3 regions of the Telluria mixta genome follow, and region 3 is predicted to be linked to each of the others. Evidence: predicted binding sites of a transcription regulator. Region 3 holds the regulator's gene; each other region holds the start of a gene.
What was found. The regulator HrcA, encoded in region 3, represses chaperone genes, less so after heat shock. The targets are predictions, from matches to a motif close to TTAGCACTCNNNNNNNNNGAGTGCTAA.
Positions count from the first base shown of each region.

Region 1: groES (co-chaperone GroES) is a predicted target of HrcA. The motif match lies at 1,072-1,098, and genes of this name have one in related genera.
Region 2: rpoH (RNA polymerase sigma factor RpoH) is a predicted target of HrcA. The motif match lies at 1,390-1,416, and genes of this name have one in related genera.

Region 1 is NZ_CP119520.1:3,191,293-3,193,557, forward strand. Features, by position in the region: gene groL (chaperonin GroEL) at 1-653, opposite strand, end outside; gene groES (co-chaperone GroES) at 692-982, opposite strand; gene P0M04_RS14180 (DUF4403 family protein) at 1,346-1,573, shown strand; gene P0M04_RS14185 (cell division protein ZapA) at 1,570-1,881, shown strand; RNA gene ssrS (6S RNA) at 1,926-2,106, shown strand; gene P0M04_RS14195 (EVE domain-containing protein) at 2,177-2,265, shown strand, end outside.
Region 2 is NZ_CP119520.1:797,104-799,368, reverse strand. Features, by position in the region: gene P0M04_RS03510 (dienelactone hydrolase family protein) at 1-240, shown strand, start outside; gene rpoH (RNA polymerase sigma factor RpoH) at 367-1,257, opposite strand; gene ftsX (permease-like cell division protein FtsX) at 1,701-2,265, opposite strand, start outside.
Region 3 is NZ_CP119520.1:2,533,142-2,535,406, reverse strand. Features, by position in the region: gene fur (ferric iron uptake transcriptional regulator) at 45-473, shown strand; gene hrcA (heat-inducible transcriptional repressor HrcA) at 489-1,502, opposite strand; gene P0M04_RS11275 (HAD family hydrolase) at 1,563-2,265, opposite strand, start outside.

The sequences.
Region 1 (2,265 bases), 660 kb from region 3:
GGGCTCTCGTGAACGGCAACCTGCTTGTCCGGGTTGTTGATGAAGTACGGCGACAGGTAGCCGCGGTCGAATTGCATACCTTCGACGATGTCCAGCTCGTCGTTCAGCGACTTGCCGTCTTCGACGGTGATGACGCCTTCCTTGCCGACTTTTTCCATCGCTTCAGCGATGCGCTCGCCGACGGACGAATCCGAGTTGGCCGAGATGGTACCGACTTGTGCGATCTCTTTCGAGGTCGTGGTCGGCTTGGCGATCTTCTTCAGTTCTTCGACGGTGGCGGCGACGGCCTTGTCGATGCCGCGCTTCAGGTCCATCGGGTTCATGCCGGCGGCAACGAACTTCATGCCTTCGCGGACGATGGCTTGTGCCAGCACGGTCGCGGTGGTGGTGCCGTCACCGGCGTTGTCGCTGGTCTTCGACGCGACTTCTTTCACCATCTGCGCGCCCATGTTCATGAGCTTGTCTTTCAGTTCGATCTCTTTGGCGACCGAGACACCGTCCTTGGTGACGGTCGGGGCGCCGAACGAACGTTCCAGCACGACGTTGCGGCCTTTCGGGCCCAGGGTGACCTTGACTGCGTTGGCCAGGATATTGACACCCTCGACCATCTTGGCGCGTGCTACGTCGCCGAACACTACATCTTTAGCTGCCATATTTGATTCTCCGATTTTTCAGGAAGTTATTGGACGAATTACTGGGCCACGACGGCCATGATGTCTTCTTCGCGCATGACCAGCAGCTCTTCGCCGTTGACCTTGACGGCCTGGCCCGAGTACTTGCCGAACAGGACGCGGTCGCCGACTTTCACTTCCAGCGGACGAACGTTGCCGTTCTCCTGCACTTTGCCGTTGCCGACGGCCAGCACTTCACCTTGGTCCGGCTTCTCGGCCGCCGCATCGGGGATGATCAGGCCGGATGCGGTCTTGGTTTCCTGGTCGAGACGCTTCACGATCACGCGATCGTGCAATGGGCGAAGGTTCATGCAAAACTCCTTTTAGTTGGTTTGACGAGCTATCCAGGGTCCGCAGCCGGCCATCCTGGGATCGACCGGCTGCGGGGTAGAAAGGTTTGTTAGCACTCTCTACTAACGAGTGCTAATTATAGGGACGATAATTTGGCATTTCAAGCCACAGTGTTCGGGTTTTAACCGACTTTTTTGCGGTTTCGCAACCGATTCGGACGGGGAGGGACAATGCGGAGGGCGCGCCGCCGGGTGCGAGACCGGGCGGCGGTTGATGAACGCATAAGCATGTGAGGGTAACATCTATCGTCCATCACAGGGCGCACGTTCGCACAAGAGCGCGCGCCTGTTGACGAAAAATTCAAGACGATCCTATAGTTACGGATGATTTCCGAATTCCAAGACCTCTCCGATAAGATCGACCGGCTCGCCCAGTTGACCCAGGCGCTGCGCAGCGAGAACTACTTGCTGCGCCAGGCGAACACCTTGCTCAGCGCGGAAAACGTCGACTTCAAGAACCGGCTGATCGCGGCCCAGCAGCGCGTCGAAGCCCTGCTGGCGCACCTCGAACCCGCTCCCGAAACGACCGACGACGCCGAGGCCGCCCAATGATCCAGCTCGACGTGAACATCATGGGCATGCCGTATCGCCTGGCCTGCCGCGACGGCGAAGAAAAAACACTGCGCGAAGCCGTGGCCTATCTCGACGGCAAAATGTGCGCTTTGCGCGACTCGGGCAAGGTGAAGGGCACGGACCGCATTGCCGTGATGGCGGCGCTGTCGGTGGCGGCCGAATTCCTGTCCGTGAAAGCGCCGCAGGGCCCCTTGTCCGACCTGACGATCCTGGAAGTCAAGCAGAAACTCGAGGCGATGCACACGGTGTTGGATGCCGCACTCTCGGCCGACCAAAACCTGGCCTGAGCCTAAAAACGTTTGACATGCCCGGCCATCGTAGTAAACTGCCGTCTACCCTGCGGTGTTCGAGATTTGCCATATATTCCTTGAACCATTCTTTCGCATAGGTTGTGGAACATGTTTGGTGGGCGCGATCGTCGCTAGTTCGACGAACCCGAAATTGAACTGACTACGACCACCTTGAGCCATCAGGTTCGGGATGCCGGCAAAAACGGCACAGGCGGGGATATATTCCAAAGCGGTTGCGTACGATAAGTTCGCAGCCGCTTTTTCATTGGTGCTTCCGAATGGAGATCCGCGCATGCGTTACTGGTTGATGAAATCCGAACCCGATGAAGTGAGTTTCGCCGATGTCCTCGCGGCCCCCGGCAAGACGGTCGCCTGGTTCGG
Region 2 (2,265 bases), 1.7 Mb from region 3:
GACGTCGCCCGCATCCGCGCGCCGCTCATGATCCACGACGCCGGGAAGGACGAACGCATCCTGGCCGGCTGGCTCGCGTACGAGGCCGCGCTGAAGGCGAACCACGTCGATTATCAACACTTCGTCTACCCGGGCGTGGAGCACGGATTTAATAACGACACGACGCCGCGCTACGACGAAGCCGCGGCGAAGCTGGCGTGGGGCAGGACGATGGCGTTCTTCAAGACAAAGCTGGCATAACACCGGGGTCAGAGCCCGGTTTTGGGAAATTTCCTGAAACCGGGCTCTGACCCCGGTTCTTGTGTGTGTGTTCAGATAAAACAAAAGGCACCCGAAGATGCCTTTGTTGGTGGCTGACAGGATGGCTTACACGTAAGCCGCCAGCGAAGTTTTCATCTTTTTCAGCGCGGCCGATTCGATCTGGCGGATGCGCTCGGCCGACACGCCGAATTCTTCGGCCAGCGTGTGCAGCGTGGCGCCCGAGCCGTCGTCGTTGGCCAGCCAGCGCGCTTCCACGATGCGGCGCGAGCGTGGGTCCAGTTTCGACAGGGCCGTTTCCAGACCTTCCGATTGCAGGCGCACCACTTCTTCGGCTTCCAGGACCTTGGTCGGTTCCTGCTGGTCCGAGGACAGGTAGGCGATCGGCGAGAACTTGTCGTCTTCGTCGTCGGTCGGCGCTTCCAGGGCGATGTCGCGGCCGGACAGGCGCGTTTCCATCTCGATCACTTCTTCGCGCTTCACGTCGAGCATCTTGGCCAAGTCATCGACTTGCTGCGGCGACATGGCATCCAGGCCCTGCTTGTTGCTGCGCAGGTTGAAGAACAGCTTGCGCTGCGCCTTGGTCGTTGCAACCTTGACCAGACGCCAGTTCTTCAGGATGTATTCGTGCATCTCGGCCTTGATCCAGTGCATGGCGTAGGACACCAGGCGGACGCCCTGGTTCGGGTCGAAACGCTTGACTGCCTTCATCAGGCCGATATTGCCTTCCTGGATCAGGTCGGCGTGCGGCAGGCCATAGCCCAGGTAGCCGCGCGCGATCGATACGACCAGGCGCAAGTGCGACATCACGAGTTTCTGGGCCGCGTCCAGGTCATTCTTTTCTTGCAGGCTCTTAGCCAGCGAAACCTCTTCCTCGTGGGACAGCATCGGCAGGCGGTTCACTGCCGAGATATAGGCGTCGATATTACCGAGATTGCCACTGAAACCCAGTCCCAGTGCACGACTGCCGGCCGGAACCATTGCGGATTGTGCGGACATAGTCACTCCCTCGTAGATAAACTGCTGCATCGTCTCGCCATCTCCAGAGCCCCGAAGGCGCAGCTGGCTGGCTTGTAGTCGGGATGCTGACGGTGCTATCAAAACCATTTCCCGCGATAGTCTGACGTTATATTAGCACTCTCTTGAGGTGAGTGCTAGGCGCCACCATATCCCTTACGATGGGTTTAAGTTTCATTAAAGTATTGCCCGCAGGAATCAGAAAAACGGGTTCGATTCAACTGTAGAGCAGGTACGAGCGGTTCAGTTGATGCGGCTCAAAAGTGGCACTCGTATCGTTTGAAATCGGTAGAGGACAGATTAGGCGACGCGTGCTGCGCTTTCTGTTGGTTGGCGCACGTTGCCATGTAGGTGGATGCCTCGCGTCCGCTGCCGGATTTGACTGGCCTGCAGCGGACGGGTTCACGGGACGCAAGAAAAAATGCTTACCTGAGCCGCGCCAGATGCCGCTGCACCGACAACATCGCCCCAACGAGCCCCAGCCCGGCACTGATCGCCAGCAAGGCCGCCATGCCCAGCGGCGCCAGCGGCGTCAGCTGGAATTCCGACGCATACAGGCGGGCAAACTCGGCGATGGCCGTGTTCAGCGGACGCAGCGCCAGCGCCACGGCCCCCAGCGCCACCGCGCCCGCGCACAGGCCCAGCAGGGCGCCCGTATAGTAGAACGGGCGGTGGATGAAGTTGTCGGTCGCGCCCAGCAGTTTCGACACGGCGATTTCTTCGCGCTGCGTCAGCACCTGCAGGCGGATCGTGTTGAACACGACGGCGATCACGACGACGCCTAGGGTGATCGCGAGCAGCAGCAACGCCAGGCGCAGCACGCCCAGCAGCGCAGCGAGACGCTTGACCCAGGCCGAGTCGACCTGCACCGAATCGACGCCCGGCAGGGCGCGCATCTGCTCGGCCAGGCCGTCCACGCGCGTGGCGTCGGCGCCGCTGGCGAAGCCTTCCAGCTTCATCACATAGCTGTCCGGCAACGGGTTGTCGCCC
Region 3 (2,265 bases):
ACGCTATATCATAAAGCACTCCGCCCATATCCGAGTAACAAAACATGAGCAACAATCCAACCGACCTGAAAGCCAGCGGCCTGAAAGCGACCTTGCCTCGGCTGAAAATCCTGGAAATTTTCCAGAACAGCGCGGTGCGGCACCTGACGGCGGAAGACGTCTACAAGACCCTGCTGAACGAAAACATGGACGTGGGCCTGGCGACCGTCTACCGGGTGCTGACCCAGTTCGAACAGGCCGGCCTCCTGAACCGCAATCACTTTGAAACCGGCAAGGCGATCTACGAGCTGAATGCCGGCTCACACCACGACCACCTCGTGTGTCTTGACTGCGGCCACGTGGAAGAGTTCTACGACGACGAAATCGAAAGCCGCCAGCAGAAGATCGCCAGCGAACGCGGCTTCAAGATCGCCGAACACGCCCTGGCCATCTACGGCCACTGCCAGAAGACGGATTGTCCGCACCGGCATTGAAGCCCGGCGCTCCCGTCAGGAGTGACTCAGCGCATTCGACAGCAGCTTGGCCGTGATGTCGACGATCGGGATCACGCGCTCGTAGGCCATGCGCGTAGGCCCGATGACACCGAGGGTGCCGACGATCTTGCCGTTCACTTCGTACGGCGCGGTGACGACACTCATCTCGTCCATCGGCACGAGCTTCGATTCGCCGCCAATAAAAATCTGCACGCCGCCGGCCTTGCTGGACACGTCGAGCAGCTGCATGAGGCCCGTCTTCTGCTCGAACATCTCGAACATCTGGCGCAGCGAGCTCATGTTGGACGACAGGTCGGCCACCGAGAGCAGATTGCGCTCGCCCGCGATGACCATGTCGTCCGTCTCGGCCAGCGCTTCGCTGCCCGCCTCCACCGCGGCCTGCATCAGGCGCCCCATGTCGTCGCGCAGCTGGCGCAGTTCGCCCGTCAGGCGCGCGCGCACCTGGTCGAACGACAGGCCGGCGAAATGCTGGTTCAGGTAATTCGCGGACTGGATCAGCTGCGCCGGCGAATAATCGACGTCGGTCAGCAGCAGCCGGTTCTGCACGTCGCCGCGCGGGTCGACAATCACGAGCAGGATGCGCTTTTCCGACAGGCGCAGGAATTCGATCTGCTGGAACGCCGATTCGCGCCGCGGGCTCTGCACGACGCCGGCGAACTGCGACAGCGACGACAGCATCTGGGCCGCGTTCGCGATCACCTTCTGCGGCTGGTGCGCGGGCAGGCGCATGCCGGCTTCCACCGCATTCTCGTCGATCTGCTGCACGGTGAGCAGGGTGTCGACGAACAGGCGGTAGCCGCGCGGCGTCGGAATACGGCCGGCCGACGTGTGCGGACTGGCGACGTAGCCCATTTCCTCGAGGTCGGCCATGATGTTGCGGATCGTGGCCGGAGAGAGATCGAGGCCGGAGATCTTCGACAGCGCGCGCGAACCGACCGGCTGGCCGTCGGCGATGTAGCGCTCGACCAGGGCTTTCAACAGGGTTTGTGCACGGTTATCGAGTTGCATGGTCTAGCCAGGATTTCGTTTCATTTATGTCATTATGCACGTTCGATCGACGGTTGTGCTTTATCCGTGCTCGCGCTTGAGCCAGTCCAGCAACTCGTCGAAGTCGCGCACGATCGCATCCGGCACCACCTCGTGCTCCAGGTGCTTCGTCGACCCCGTGCGGTTCATCCACACGGCGCGCAGGCCGGCGCGCTGGGCGCCCTGCACGTCGAGCAGCACGTCGTCGCCGACATAGACCGCATCCTCGGGTGCCACGCCCAGTTCCTTGCAGGCGGCCAGGAAGATCGCCGCGTCCGGCTTGGCCACGCCAAACTGGGACGCCGCCACCGACACCTTGAAATGGTGCGACAGGCCGATCGTGCGCAGGTCGGCGTTGCCGTTCGAGATCGAGCCGACCAGCACGCGGTTCTTCAGTTTCAGGAGGCCCGGCAGCACGTCATCGTACGGGATCACGGCATTGCGCGCGGCGAAGAACTGCGCCATCGCGTGCTCGACCTTGGCGGCATCCTCGCCGGCCTGCTGGAAGGCGTCGACGAGGCCGGCATAGCGCAGCTTGCCGAGGTCGAGCTGGAACTCGGGCTTGCGCGCCAGCAGTTCCAGGCGCGCCTGGCGCAGGGTGTCGATCGTGAAGCGCTCCGCCACGCGCGGCGCGTGCTCGCGCAGCCAGGCGAACAGCTTCTCTTCGGCCTGGAGGATCACGGGAGCGATGGGCCACAGCGTGTCGTCGAGGTCGAACAGGATGGCTTTGGGCCAGGCGCGGCGC